Regions from separate parts of the Kitasatospora sp. NE20-6 genome, predicted to be linked through region 1. Evidence: riboswitches for the same ligand, from Rfam matches in the RefSeq annotation. Region 1 holds a riboswitch; the other holds the start of a gene.
The links. Region 1 has a riboswitch for glycine ahead of gcvP (aminomethyl-transferring glycine dehydrogenase). Riboswitches for the same ligand answer to the same signal wherever they lie in the genome.
Positions count from the first base shown of each region.

Region 2: another riboswitch for glycine. It lies ahead of gcvT (glycine cleavage system aminomethyltransferase GcvT); the one in region 1 lies ahead of gcvP (aminomethyl-transferring glycine dehydrogenase).

Region 1 covers NZ_BPRL01000072.1:12,066-19,464, reverse strand. The annotation lists gene SNE206_RS34305 (hypothetical protein) at 1-199, shown strand, start outside; gene SNE206_RS34300 (DUF5999 family protein) at 517-708, shown strand; gene gcvP (aminomethyl-transferring glycine dehydrogenase) at 787-3,660, opposite strand; glycine riboswitch at 3,884-3,987, opposite strand; gene SNE206_RS34290 (DUF2382 domain-containing protein) at 4,163-5,458, shown strand; gene SNE206_RS34285 (MFS transporter) at 5,731-7,233, shown strand.
Region 2 covers NZ_BPRL01000053.1:51,996-59,394, reverse strand. The annotation lists gene SNE206_RS29635 (ATP-binding protein) at 1-47, shown strand, start outside; gene SNE206_RS29630 (L-serine ammonia-lyase) at 362-1,729, opposite strand; gene glyA (serine hydroxymethyltransferase) at 1,900-3,168, opposite strand; gene gcvH (glycine cleavage system protein GcvH) at 3,256-3,630, opposite strand; gene gcvT (glycine cleavage system aminomethyltransferase GcvT) at 3,710-4,828, opposite strand; glycine riboswitch at 4,982-5,083, opposite strand; gene SNE206_RS29610 (enhanced serine sensitivity protein SseB) at 5,202-5,996, shown strand; gene SNE206_RS29605 (enhanced serine sensitivity protein SseB C-terminal domain-containing protein) at 6,145-7,032, shown strand.

The sequences.
Region 1 (7,399 bases):
GCTGTCGATGCCGGGCCACTACGCCACGGCGCTCTGGCTCAGCGGCGGCGACCCCGGCGCCGCGGACGACCTGCTGATCCCGCTCTCCCCCGCACCGCTGGGCGTCACCGCCCACCGCACCTACCAGGCCGCCGAGCTGCTGGCCGCGCTGGAGCGGCCGCCGCTCGGCGGGGCGGCGATGGCGCTCGGCCGCAGCTGACACGGCGGGCAGCCGGAAGGGCCATCGGCACTGACCCGTTCGGGTCGGCCGCCGGTGGCCCTTCCGGCTGCCCGCCCGACCCGGTGCCGCCTGAACGGGTGGTCCGGACCGACAGGTTGTGGCGCATGTCACGAAACGGCTGCGGAAGTGACCTGGGACACCGACACTGGGAACCAGCACGAGTGGGGGGATGTCGTACCCACTGGAGCGTCGGTTCACACCTGGGCCGGCGAAGAGGATGATCCGCCGGCAGGGCGGCACGCCCGTGAGGTGCCGTGCGGCGGGGCGGGATCGCAAGCGAAGCGAGGGTACGAGCCATGTGCCAGCACCATCCTGAATGCCCTTCGGCGGAATCCGCCGACCGCGAGGCGGCCGTCCCCGTGGCGCGCCATCCCGACCAGGGGTGGAGCCTGCTCTGCAACGGCGTCCTGCTCTTCGAGGACACCGGCGAGCTGCTGCCCGACGGCCGGGTGATCGCGCCGCGGCGCCCGCTGGCCGTCGTGGCCTGACGCCGGCACCGCCGGCCGACAGCGGGACGGCCCCGGAGGAGTGGTCCTCCGGGGCCGTCCCCGTACGGGGCGGGGGCGTCAGACGCCGTACTCGTCGAGCGGCGGGCAGGAGCAGACCAGGTTGCGGTCGCCGTACGCGCCGTCGATCCGGCTGACCGGCGGCCAGTACTTGTCCGCCGGGTTCACGCCGGCCGGGAAGACGGCCTCCTGCCGGGTGTAGGCGTGCTCCCAGTCGCCGGTCAGGCGGGCCGCGGTGTGGGGCGCGTTGCGCAGCGGGTTGTCCGCGGCCGGCCACTCACCGGAACCGACCTTCTCGATCTCCGCGCGGATCTCGATCATGGCCTCGCAGAAGCGGTCGATCTCGTGCAGGTCCTCGGACTCGGTGGGCTCGATCATCAGCGTGCCGGCCACCGGGAACGACATGGTCGGCGCGTGGAAGCCGTAGTCGATCAGGCGCTTGGCGATGTCGTCCACCGTCACGCCGGTCTCCTTGGTGAGCGGGCGCAGGTCGATGATGCACTCGTGCGCGACCAGGCCGCCGGGGCCGGTGTAGAGCACCGGGAAGTGCGGGGCGAGCCGCTTCGCGATGTAGTTGGCGTTCAGCACGGCCACCTGGGTGGCGCGCTTGAGGCCCTCGCCGCCCATCAGCCGGACGTACGCCCAGGAGATCGGCAGGATCGCCGCGGAGCCCCACGGCGCCGCCGAGATCGGGCCGACGCCGGTGGCCGGGCCGGCCTCCGGCTGCAGCGGGTGGTTCGGCAGGTACGGCGAGAGGTGCGCGCGCACCGCGACCGGGCCGACGCCGGGGCCGCCGCCGCCGTGCGGGATGCAGAAGGTCTTGTGCAGGTTGAGGTGCGAGACGTCCGCGCCGAACTTGCCCGGCTTGGCCAGGCCGACCAGCGCGTTGAGGTTGGCGCCGTCGACGTAGACCTGGCCGCCGGCCTCGTGGACGAGGGCGCAGATCTCGGTGATCTCGGTCTCGAACACGCCGTGGGTCGACGGGTAGGTGACCATCAGCACGGAGAGCTGGTCGCGGTGCTGGGCGATCTTGGCCTTGAGGTCCTCGACGTCCACGTCGCCGTCGGTGAGGGTCTTCACCACGACGACCCGCATGCCGGCCATCACCGCGGAGGCGGCGTTGGTGCCGTGCGCGGAGGAGGGGATGAGGCAGACGTCGCGCCGGCCGTCGCCGTTCGCCAGGTGGTAGGCGCGGACGGCCAGCAGGCCGGCGAGCTCGCCCTGGGAGCCGGCGTTCGGCTGGATCGACACGGCGTCGTAGCCGGTCACCTCGACGAGCTGCTGCTCCAGGCCGTGGATCAGGCTGAGGTAGCCCTGCACCTGGTCGGCCGGGGCGAACGGGTGCAGCTGGCCGAACTCCGGCCAGGTCACCGGCTCCATCTCGGTGGTGGCGTTGAGCTTCATGGTGCAGGAGCCCAGCGGGATCATGCCGCGGTCCAGCGCGTAGTCGCGGTCCGACAGGCGGCGCAGGTAGCGCAGCATGGCGGTCTCCGAGCGGTGGCTGTGGAAGACCGGGTGGGTGAGGTACTCGTCCTCGCGGAGCAGCGCGGCGGGCAGCGTGTCGGCGGTCTCGGCCAGCTCGGTGCCGGTGACGCCGAACGCGCCGAGGACGGCGGCCAGGTGCGCGCGGGTGGTGGTCTCGTCGCAGGAGACGGAGACGGTGTCGGCGTCCACCCGGTACAGGTTGACGCCGGCCGCGCGGGCCGCCCCGACGACCGCGTCGGCGCGCTGCGGCACCCGGGCGGTGACGGTGTCGAAGAACGCGCCGTGCACGACCTCGACCCCGCCGGCCCGCAGGCCCTCGGCGAGCGCCGCGGCGTAGCGGTGGGTGCGGCGGGCGATGTCCGCGAGGCCGTCCGGGCCGTGGTAGACGGCGTACATGGAGGCCATCACGGCGAGCAGCACCTGGGCGGTGCAGATGTTGCTGGTGGCCTTCTCGCGGCGGATGTGCTGCTCGCGGGTCTGCAGCGCGAGGCGGTAGGCGCGGGTGCCGTCGGCGTCGACGGAGACGCCGACGAGGCGGCCGGGCAGGTTGCGGGCGTACTCGGCGCGCACGGCGAGGTAGCCGGCGTGCGGGCCGCCGAAGCCCATCGGCACGCCGAAGCGCTGCGAGGTGCCGCAGGCGATGTCGGCGCCGAGCTCGCCGGGCGACTTCAGGAGGGTGAGGGCCAGCAGGTCGGCCGCGACGGCGACGACCGCGCCGAGGCCGTGCGCCTGCTCGACGACGGGGGCGAGGTCGCGGACCGCGCCGGAGGCGCCCGGGTACTGGAGCAGCACGCCGAAGACGCCGCGCTCGGCGATCTCCGCGGGGATGCCGCCCGACAGGTCGGCGACGACGACCTCGACGCCGGTCGGCACGGCGCGGGTCTCGATCACCGCGACGGTCTGCGGCAGGGTGTCGGCGTCGATCAGGAAGACGCCGCCCTTGACCTTGGTGACGCGCCGGGCCAGCGCCATCGCCTCGGCGGCGGCGGTGCCCTCGTCGAGGAGCGAGGAGCCGGAGGTGGCCAGGCCCGTCAGGTCGGAGACGACGGTCTGGAAGTTGAGCAGCGCCTCCAGGCGGCCCTGCGAGATCTCCGGCTGGTACGGCGTGTAGGCGGTGTACCAGGCGGGGCTCTCCAGCACGTTGCGCAGGATCACCGGCGGCGTGAAGGTGCCGTAGTAGCCCAGGCCGATCATCGAGGTGAGGACCTCGTTGCGGTCGGCCAGGTCGCGCAGCTCCGCGAGCACCTGGGCCTCGCTGCGGCCGGCGGGCAGGCCGAGCGCCTCCAGGCTGCGGATGGCCTCGGGCACGGCCGCGTCGGAGAGCTCGTCCAGGGAGGCGTAGCCCACGTGGGCCAGCATCTTCTCCTGGGCGGCGGCGTCGGGGCCGATGTGGCGGGTCTCGAAGGGGCTGGCCTGCTCGAGCTCGGTGAGGTTCGGCTGGGCGTTCATGGGGGTCGAGGCCTCCTGGTCACGGACCGGCGGGGGCGCGCACGCCGGTCGGCCGCCATGGGGAGCCGGAGACGTACGAGCCCGTCAGGCCTCCCCCTCTGTCATCGGTACCTGAGAGCTTCGCCGCATCGGTGCCCGGGGGCATCCTGTCGACTTGCACCGTCGGTGAGAGTGGTGCCGGCGGCTCCTGCGCCATCGGCCCTGCCCTGCTTTCCAGAGTGACCTATCCCACGCGGTACGGATGCCTGAGAGATTCCGGGGAGGAGTTGCTCCTTCGGCGCCCCTTTCCCAGCTCAGCGGGGTCGGGGACTCTCCCGCGCGGGCTCGGCGGTCGCCGCCCAGGATACCAGCGGGAGAGGCGTGGATCACGGTCGCTGTGACGGCCGTCGCACGGGCTTCCGCCGGGGCTGCCGTCCGGACGGCCGTCCGCCGGACGGACCATCCGCCGCCCGGACGGCCCTCCCCGGCTCGCGGGTGTCCGGTTCATACCGTTTCGTGTGAGATGGCGTCTGGCCAGCTCCTCCAGCCGTCCGCCGAACCGAGCGCCGCAGGAGCAGTCGCCCCGGAGGAGAACAGCGTGCAGACCGATATCGATCCGCGAGACCTGATCGGACACAAGGCGGTCGACCGGAACGGTGACAAGATCGGCACGGTTGACGAGGTGTACCTCGACGACGCGACCGGTGAGCCCGAGTGGGCCGCGGTCCGCACCGGCATCTTCGGCAGGGACGCCTTCGTCCCGCTGACGACCAGCGAGTTCTCCGGCGAGGAGCTCAAGGTCCCGTACGACAAGTCCCTGATCAAGGAGTCCCCGGACTTCGGGGTGGGCCAGCACCTCTCGCCCGCCCAGGAGCTCCAGCTCTACCGCTACTACGGCCTCGACACCTCGGGCACCGGCCGCCCGACCGCTCCGGCGGCCACCGCCGCAGCGTCCGCCGCGACACCTGCCGCGGCACCCGCCGACGCCGACTTCGGCGCGGTCTCCGGCGGCGCGGCGCGCACCGCCCCGGCCACGGACGCACACGCGCACCCGCACGGGCGGACCGACCGGGACGGCGGGCACACCGACCGCCACGACCGCGGCGACCGCCATGACCGCGGCGACGGCGAGCGGGCGGCGACGGCACCGGCTTCGGCTCCGGCGGCCTCGACCCCGCCGGCGGTGTCGAACAACGTCCGCCGCCTGGTCCAGCCGTCCGCTGCACAGCACGGCCCGTCGGCGGCGCAGCTCGCGCCGAAGCAGGCTGCCGAGGCGGGGCCGAGCGGCCCGGTGGAGATCACCTGCCGCGAGGAGCGCCTCGACATCAGCACCGAGTGGCACGTGCTGGGCACCGCGCGGCTGCGCAAGTACGTGACGTCGGAGGCCGTCGAGCGGCGGGTGCCGGTGGTCCGCGAGCGCGTCCGGGTGGAGCGGGTGCCGGTCGGCGACGCCGAGCGGGCCGCGCTGAGCGAGCAGGAGATCGCCGAGGCCATGGAGGAGGTGACGCTCCGGGAGGAGCGTCCGGTGATCCGCAAGTACCTGGCGCCGATCGAGCGCGTCCGCCTGGTGGTCGAGCGCTACACCGAGGAGGAGCTCGTCCGCGAGGAGCTGCGGCGCGAGCAGGTCGAGGTCCACGACGGCACCGCGCAGCAGCCGTCCGAACCGCAGCAGGTCAACACGGCGGAGGCCTCGGGCGGCATGCGCAGCGCGGCGATGGCCGGGCAGGCCGCGGGGCTGGCGGCCGGGCCGGTCGCGACGCCGATCGCGGCGCGGACGGCCTCCGGCCCGGTGCGGCCGGATCCGCTGCGCCCGTCCTGAGCCGCCGCGCCCCCGGCAGCGTCTCGCGGGCCGCCGTCACGGCAGCCCGCGGTCGTCTCTCCGGCCGCTTCTCCGGCGGCTTCTCCGGCCGCCGCCTTCGGTCGCCGCCCCGGCCCCGGTCCGCTTCTGCGGGCCGGGGCCGAGGTGTTTCCCAAAGATTGACCAGTCGATATTTGACAGGCTGAAGTATCTACCTGCATCGTTACTTCAGCTGATTCACTATCGCATGCCTGAAGCAGTCGGCTCCGGGCAGCACGACAGGAGGAACCACCGTGAGTGAGGCCCCACAGCCCGCCACCACGGCACACCGGCCGAGCAGTGCGCGCGTACTCCCCGCGCTCGTCCTCGCCATGCTGGCCTTCAGCGTGGTGCAGACCGCGGTCGTCCCGATCCTGCCGTCGCTGGCCGAGGAACTCGACGTCTCCGGCTCCAGCGTCACCTGGCTGATGACCGCCAACCTGCTGTCCGCAGCCGTCCTCACCCCGATGCTCGGCCGCTTCGGCGACCTGCGCGGTCGCAAGCCGATGCTGCTCGTGGCCCTCGGCGGCCTCGTCGCCGGCTCCGCGATCGCCGTCAGCACGCACTCCTTCACCTGGCTCGTCATCGCCCGCGTGCTGCAGGGCGCCGGCGGCGGCGTGCTGCCGCTGGCGATCAGCATCGTCCGCGACGAGCTGCCCAAGGCCAAGGTCACCGGCGGCGTCGCCGCCATCAGCGCCTCCATGGGCGTCGGCAGCGGCCTCGGCCTGGTCGTGACCGGTGTGCTGCTGGAGCACTGGAGCTACAAGTCGATCTTCTGGATGGGCCTCGGCTTCGGTCTGCTCGCCGTCCTGCTGGTCGCCCTGCGGGTGCCCACCGACCCGGTCGTCGACAAGGCCGGCGGCGCCGACCCGCTGGGCGCCGTCACCCTCGCCGGCTGGCTCTCCGCACTCCTGGTCGCCGTCAGCCAGGGCAACGCCTGGGGCTGGACCTCCAACCGCACCCTCGGCCTCTTCGCCGTCGCCGCCGTGATCGCACTCGTCTGGGTCGTCATCGAGGCCAGGGTCGCGCACCCGCTGGTCGACATGAAGATGATGGCGCGCCCCGCGGTCGCCTTCACCAACCTCTCCGGCCTGCTCATGGGCTTCGGGATGTACGGCTCCTTCATGGTCATCAGCAACTTCGCGCAGACCCCGGAGAAGCTCGCCCACTACGGCTTCACCGCCACCGTGCTGCACGCCGGTGTCATGCTGCTGCCGTCCGCCCTCGGCTCGATGGCCGCCGCACCGATCGGCGCCCTCCTCATCGCACGCCGCGGGCCGCGCCTGCCGCTCGTCCTCGGCGGCGTCCTGGGCGGCGCGAGCATGGTCTACCTCGCCGTCCGGCACGGCGCCGAGATCGACTTCTACCTCGCGTCCGCCGTCTTCGGCCTCGGTGTCGGCCTCGCGTACGCCGCCATGCCCGCGTACATCAACGGCGCCGTCCCGGCCGAGCAGAGCGGCATCGCCAACGGCATGAACGCGGTGCTGCGCACCGTCGGAGGCGCCATCGGCACCGCCGTCATGGCCGCGATCCTCACCGGCGACACCATGAAGCTCCCGATCCCGGTCTCCCTGCCCACCCTCACCGCGTACGAGCACGCGTACTGGACGGCCGCCGCCATGTGCCTGGTCGCAGGTCTGGTGCCGTTCGGCATCCGGCGGATCAAGGCCGGCACGGCGGAGACCACCACCCCCGGCACCCCCGACGGTGCCGGCACCGCGGCCGCCGTCGGCGAGCCCGCCACGACCGGCGCCTGACGAGGCGCCCGCTCGCGCCCAGGGACAGGGCGCGGGAACGGCCGGGGCACCGTGGGGACGGTGGGCATCGCCCCCACGGCACCCGCCCGGCCCGCCGAGTGGCCCCGCACCAGGGACGGTGCGGGGCCACTCGGCCTTTCCGCGCCCGGCACCACCACGACCCGCC
Region 2 (7,399 bases), on a different contig from region 1:
GCAAGGCCGTCTGGTGCGAGCTGAGGGTGCGCGAGCGCGCGGTCTGACCGCGGGCTCGCGGGCCGGGCGCGGGCCGGGGGACGCCGCGGGCCGGGAACGAAGCAGGGCCCCCGTTCCGCCGTGTGTGCGGAGTGGGGGCCCGGCGCGTCACCGCGCGGCCAAGGGGGTGCGTGCTGCGCGGTGGAAACGGCCGAACCGGGTCGGGGAAGGCCGTGGTCTGCCTCTACCTTCGCACGGTCTCACCAGGTGGGCAAAATCGATCTCAAGGTATTTAGCTCACAAATCCTCGACTCTGCCGTCAAACCGGACAGTTGCGCCTCTGATTCTGCGAGTTCCCGGCGGTGTCGGCGAGGGCGGCCCGTCAGCACTCGATGACGTTGACCGCGAGGCCGCCGCGCGAGGTCTCCTTGTACTTGACCTTCATGTCGGCGCCGGTCTCCTTCATCGTCTTGATCGCCTTGTCGAGCGAGACGTGGTGCCGGCCGTCGCCGCGCAGCGCCATCCGGGCGGCCGTGACGGCCTTCACGGAGGCCATGCCGTTCCGCTCGATGCACGGGATCTGCACGAGGCCGCCGACCGGGTCGCAGGTCAGGCCGAGGTTGTGCTCGATGCCGATCTCCGCGGCGTTCTCCACCTGCTCGGGGGAGCCGCCCAGCACCTCGGCGAGGCCGCCCGCCGCCATCGAGCAGGCCGAGCCGACCTCGCCCTGGCAGCCGACCTCGGCGCCGGAGATCGAGGCGTTCTCCTTGAAGAGCATGCCGATCGCGCCGGCCGCCAGCAGGAAGCGGACGATGCCGTCGTCGTCGGCGCCGGGGATGAAGTTGAGGTAGTAGTGCAGGACGGCCGGCACGATGCCGGCGGCGCCGTTGGTCGGCGCGGTGACGACACGGCGGCCGGAGGCGTTCTCCTCGTTCACGGCCATCGCGTAGAGGGTCACCCACTCCATCGCGTTGGCCGGGCCGATGCCCTCGGCGCGCAGGGCCCGGGCCCCGGCGGCGGCCCGGCGGCGCACCTTCAGCCCGCCGGGCAGGATGCCCTCGCGGCCCATGCCCGCGGCCACGCACTCCTGCATGACGTGCCAGATCTCCAGCAGGCCGGTGCGGATCTCGGCCTCGGTGCGCCAGGCCTTCTCGTTCTCCAGCATGAGGCCGGAGATCGACAGGCCGGTCTCGCGGGTCAGCCGCAGCAGCTCCTCGCCGGTGCGGAAGGGGTGACGCAGCACGGTGTCGTCCGGCTTGACGCGGTCGGCACCGATGGCGTCCTCGTCGACGACGAAGCCGCCGCCGACCGAGTAGTACGTCTTCTCCAGCAGCAGCTCGCCGGCGGCGTCGCGGGCGGCCAGCGTCATGCCGTTGGCGTGGTACGGCAGCGACCGGCGGCGGTGCAGCACCAGCTGCGTGGCGGGGTCGAAGGCGATCTCGTGGACCCCCAGCAGCCGCAGCCGTCCGGTGGCGCGGATCCGCTCGGCGTCGCTGTCGGCGAGCTCCACGTCGACGGTGCGCGGGCTGTTGCCCTCCAGGCCGAGGAGGACGGCCTTCGGGGTGCCGTGGCCGTGGCCGGTGGCGCCGAGCGATCCGAACAGCTCGGCCCTGACGGCGGCGGTCTGCGCGAGCAGCCCCTCCGACTTGAGGCGGCGGGCGAACATCCGCGCCGCACGCATCGGGCCGACGGTGTGCGAGCTGGACGGCCCGATGCCGATGGAGAAGAGGTCGAACACGCTGATGGCCACGGGGGGACGTCCTTGTCTGGGTCTCGTGGAAGGACTGGCGGGTGACACGGGACGGGGCACCGCGCGCACTGTCCAGTGTGCGCGGTGCCCCGGGGGTTCCGGGCGGCCGACGGGGGTGGTGCCGGTCGCCGGAGGGGTGCTGTCAGAGGTCCGGGTGGAGCGGGTGCTGCTCAGAGGTCCGGGTAGAGCGGGTACTTCGCGGCCAGCGCGGTGACGCGGTCCTTGAGGGCGGCGGCCTTGGCCTCGTCGAAGCCCGGCAGCAGGGTCTCGGCGATGACGTCGGCGACCTCGCGGAAGTCGTCGGCCCGGAAGCCGCGGGTGGCGAGCGCCGGGGTGCCGACGCGCAGGCCGGAGGTGACCATCGGCGGGCGCGGGTCGTTCGGGACGGCGTTGCGGTTGACCGTGATGCCGACCTCGTGGAGGCGGTCCTCGGCGTCCTGGCCGTTGAGCTCGCTGTTGCGCAGGTCGACGAGGACGAGGTGCACGTCGGTGCCGCCGGAGAGCACGGAGACGCCCGCGTCGACGGTGTCCTGCTGCAGGAGGCGCTCGGCGAGGATCTTCGCGCCCTCCAGGGTGCGCTGCTGGCGCTCCTTGAACTCCTCGGACGCGGCGACCTTGAAGGCCACGGCCTTGGCGGCGATCACGTGCTCCAGCGGGCCGCCCTGCTGGCCGGGGAAGACCGCGGAGTTGATCTTCTTCGCCCACTCGGCCTTGGAGAGGATGACGCCGCCGCGCGGGCCGCCCAGGGTCTTGTGGGTGGTGGTGGTGACCACGTCCGCGTACGGCACCGGCGAGGGGTGCAGGCCCGCGGCGACGAGGCCGGCGAAGTGCGCCATGTCGACCATGAGGAGGGCGTCGACCTCGTCCGCGATGCGGCGGAACTCGGCGAAGTCCAGCTGGCGCGGGTAGGCGGACCAGCCGGCGATGATCAGCTTGGGCCGGTGCTCCTTGGCGAGGCGCTCGACCTCGGCCATGTCGACCTGGCCGGACTTCTCGTCGACGTGGTACGCGGCCACGTTGTAGAGCTTGCCGGAGAAGTTGATCTTCATGCCGTGGGTGAGGTGGCCGCCGTGCGCCAGGCTCAGGCCCAGGATGGTGTCACCCGGCTGGATCAGCGCGAACATCGCGGCGGCGTTGGCCTGCGCGCCGGAGTGCGGCTGCACGTTGGCGTGCTCGGCGCCGAACAGCGCCTTCACCCGGTCGATCGCGATCTGCTCGGCGACGTCGACGTGCTCGCAGCCGCCGTAGTAGCGCTTGCCGGGGTAGCCCTCGGCGTACTTGTTGGTCAGGACCGAGCCCTGGGCCTCCATGACCGCCACCGGGGCGAAGTTCTCGGAGGCGATCATTTCGAGGGTGGTCTGCTGGCGGTGCAGCTCGGCGTCGACCGCGGCCGCGATCTCCGGGTCGAGCGCGTGCAGGGACTGGTTGAGAACCGTCATGAGGTGGGATCTCCCCGTGGGCGGAGCGGGCTGGGGCCAGGGTGGGGCGGCCGCTGCGCTGCGGCCGCCCCCGGGGTGGAGCGGCGGTCAGGCGCCGGTGAAGGCGGTGTACGCGTCGGCGTCGAGCAGTTCGTCGGTCGCCTCGACGCGGACCTTGAACAGCCACGCCTCGCCGAAGGGGTCGCCGTTGACCAGCGCGGGGTCGTCGACGACGCCCTCGTTGATCTCGACGACCTCGCCGGTGGCCGGCGAGTACAGGTCGCTGACCGACTTGGTGGATTCGAGCTCGCCACAGGTCTCACCCGCGGTCACCGTGTCGCCGACGGCGGGAAGCTGGACGTAGACGATGTCACCGAGGGCGTCGGCGGCGTGCTTGGTGATGCCGACCGTCGAGACACCGTCCTCGGCGGCCGTCAGCCACTCGTGCTCCTTGGTGTACTGCAGGTGCGTGGGGTTGCTCATGGCGTCATTCTCCAGGATCGCAAGAGGGTAGGGCGGAGCCGTCCGCTGAGCGGACCGGGCTGTGGTGCGGGGAACGGGCTCAGCGGGCGCGCTTGTAGAACGGCAGCGCCACGACCTCGACCGGCTCGGGACGGCCGCGGACGTCCACCGCCACGGCCGTGCCGGGCCCGGCGTGCGCGGCGTCCACGTACGCGATCGCGATCGGCTTCCCGAGGGTGGGCGAGGGTGCGCCGGAGGTGATCCGGCCGATCACGGCGCCGTCCGCGTCGACCACGGCGTACTCGGCGCGCGGCACCCGCTTGCCCTCGGAGACCAGGCCGACGAGCTTGCGCGGCGGCGCGGACTCCGCCTCGGCGGCGGCCTGCTCCAGCGCCTTGCGGCCGACGAACGCGCCGTCGTTGGTGGTCTTGTCGAAGCGCACCACCCGGCCCAGGCCCGCGTCGAACGGCGTCAGGTCGGTCGACAGCTCGTGCCCGTACAGCGGCATGCCGGCCTCCAGGCGCAGCGTGTCGCGGCAGGACAGGCCGCACGGCACCAGGCCCCTGTCCGCGCCGGCGCCGGTGAGGGCCTGCCACAGGTGCTCGGCGTCGGCGGGGGCGCAGAAGACCTCGAAGCCGTCCTCGCCGGTGTAGCCGGTGCGGGCCAGCCACACCTCACGGCCGGCGACGGTGGCGGGCAGCAGCGCGTAGTACTTGAGGCCCGGCAGGTCGGCGTCGGTGACGGAACCCAGGATGCCGTTCGCCTCCGGGCCCTGCACGGCGATCAGCGCGTACGCGTCGCGGTCGTCGCGGACGGTCGCGTCGAAGCCCGCGGCGCGCTCGGTCAGGGCGTCGAGCACGACCTGCGCGTTGGAGGCGTTGGCGACCACCATGTACGCGTCCTCGGCGGTGCGGTAGACGATCAGGTCGTCGAGGATGCCGCCGTCCTCGCGGCAGATCATGGTGTAGCGGGCGCGCAGCACGCCGAGGGCGGAGATGAAGCCGACCAGCGCGTGGTCGAGGAGCTCGCCGGCCTGCGGGCCGCTGACGGTGATCTCGCCCATGTGCGACAGGTCGAACAGGCCGGCCTTCGTGCGGACGGCGAGGTGCTCCTCGCGCTCGCTGCCGTAGCGCAGCGGCATGTCCCAGCCCGCGAAGTCGGTCATGGTCGCGCCGAGCGAACGGTGCAGCGCGTCGAGGGCGGTGTGGCGGAGGGACATGACGGCAGGACTCCTAGGCTGCTGAAGGGCATGCTGGGGTGGAGTCTCCCCGTCTGTCGTCAACAACCTGAGAGCTTCACCGCCTCCTTCCAGGATGGCGGCTTGCACCGTGGGTGGGCGCACGGCGCGGCCGTGTCCACTTTCCAGATGTGCCTCGCCCGTGCGGTATCTGTGCCTGAGAGATTCCGGGGAGGACTTGCTCCTTCGGCGCCGGCCACACCCCAGGGGCGTTCCGGACTCTCCCGCGCGGGTTCGAGCGGCCTGTATGAAGTTGGTGGTGTCGAGCGCGCTCATCATGGCATGCCGCCGGGCCTGATGGGAGAGGGGGGCGGCCCGCTAGGCTCTGTGCAGGGGTCGATCGAAGGGGCGGTTCATGGGGTATCCGGCGGGCGAGGCACAGGCGTGGGCCGCACCCGGCACGGCGCCGGAGGGCGGCAGCTGGCCGTCCAACGAACTGGAGCAGGTGCTCACCGCGGCGCTCGGCGACCCCGGCGCGACCCCCCGCGTGGTGGAGGTGCTCGCCCGCAGCCAGGTGTGGATCCCGCTGCCGGCCGGCGCCGACCCGCAGGGCGCCTCGCTCGACCTGCCGACGATCGAGCTGGCCGGCACGCCGTACGTGCCGGTGTTCTCCTCGCAGGAGCAGTTCCTCCGGCACGCGCCCGGCATGGCCTTCGCGATCGCCCCGGTGTGGGAGTTCGCCCGCGGGCTGCCGCCGGGCATCGGCATCGCGGTCAACCCCGAGGCGCCGGTCGGCATCCCGGTGCCGCCGGAGGGCGTCGGCGAGCTGCGCCGCGGCCCGCGGGACGAACGCTGGGCCGCCGAGCCGCTCTCCGAGGGCGCCGCCGTCGCGTTGCGCGAGCCCGAGCCGCACCAGGAGCCGTACGCGTTCCTGGCCGCCGCGACCACCGAACTCGCCTCGCTGCGCGGGGTGCTGACGGCCCGGCGGACCCTCGCCCGGGTCGAGGCCGACCCCGTGCAGCTCTACGTCGGCGTGCAGCTCGACCCGGCCGGGCCGGCCGATCCGGCGGCCGTCAACGAGGCGCTGGGCCGCGCGCTCGCAACCGCGCCGCCCGCCTGGGGCGTCCACCTGGTGCTGCTGGACATGGTCGACGACCCGGTGGTCGAGTGGCTGCTCACCCGGGTCGCCCCCTTCTACGTGCGCGGGTGAGCGACCTGGCCGGGAGACCGTGCGGGGGTGTGCGGCATGACGCGTGTCCGCCCCGCGCAATAGGGTGCTCCCCGGGAGTCCGGACGAACGGCGGAACACGCGACAAGACGGGGCACGGCGACGTGAGCGAGCGGAGCGAGGCGGGCGCATGAGCGCGGGAGCGGCAGACGGCGGGCCGGGCCGGTGGGGCCAGGCACCCGTGGCGCGCCCCGGCGGCGACCCGGGCGGCATCGAACGTGCCCTCGGCGCGGTCGCCCCGGAGCGTTACGACGCGTACGAGAACCTGCTGCGGGCGCTCGCCCAGGGGCAGGTCTGGATGCTGCTCTGGCACGGCACCCCCGGCAGCCCCGACGCGCAGTACGGCAACATGGACATCGGCGGGCACGGCTACGCCCCCGCCGCCACCTCCCCCGAGCAGCTCGCCGCCAGCGGCTGGGCCCGGGCGCACGAGGTGGTCTCCGGCGCGGAGATCGCCGGCGCGCTGTTCCGCACCCGCTGGGGCCTGTGGCTCAACCCGCACGTCCCCGGCGGCGGGGTCGGCATCCCGTGGGCCGACCTGAGACGGGTCGCGCTCGGCCTGGACCGGCTGCCGGCCGGGCCGCTGCGCATCTCGGAGCCCCGGCTCGACGCCCCGCAGTTCTGGGCGATGCTGGAGCAGCAGGCGGCCGAGATCCGTCCGCTGCGCTCGCTGCGGCGCGCGTGGGTGCAGCCGGCGCTCGGCGAGCCGTACGTCGCGATCGGGCTCGACCTGTACGACAACTCGCCGCCGTCGGTGGAGGCGGCGCGGGCGCTGGTGCAGCGGGCCGCGGCGCTCGTCCCGGACGGGACGGCGGTCTCCACGGTGGCGACGGCCGACGAGTTCGACCCGGTGGCGATGTGGATGCGCGCCAACGCCCGTCCCTTCTTCGACCGCGACACCCGGTACGGGCACCCGCAGCAGGCGGCCCCCTACCCGCCCTACGGTTACTCTCCGCAGTCGGCCCCGGGTCCGCAGGGATGGCCGCAGCAGCCCTGGCCGGGCTACCCGGGCCGCTGACCCGCAGCACCCGGCGACCCGTTCCGCCCCGTCCCGCCACCGCCTCCGCGCGATCTCCTCGCGCAGCGTCATGCCCAGGTGGTGGCGGGTTTCCGCCGTTGGCGGGCTTTGGTCAGTGGGCGTCTTGACCCGAATGTTTCAACCGTGTGAAGACGCCTATTCGGGCCCGACACGGGTGCATGCCGACAGATCACAGTTGGGCATCCTTCGGTTGCCTCCTCTGGCGGAACGACACCCCGATGACAGAGAGTGCTGCCCAACGCAGTGCGCGTGCCGACCCCCACAAAGGTGAGCGCGCCCTCGGCCGACCACGCGCGATGTGCATGCCGCGCCCGGCGCCCCGCACCAACCGCACCACCTGCAACGC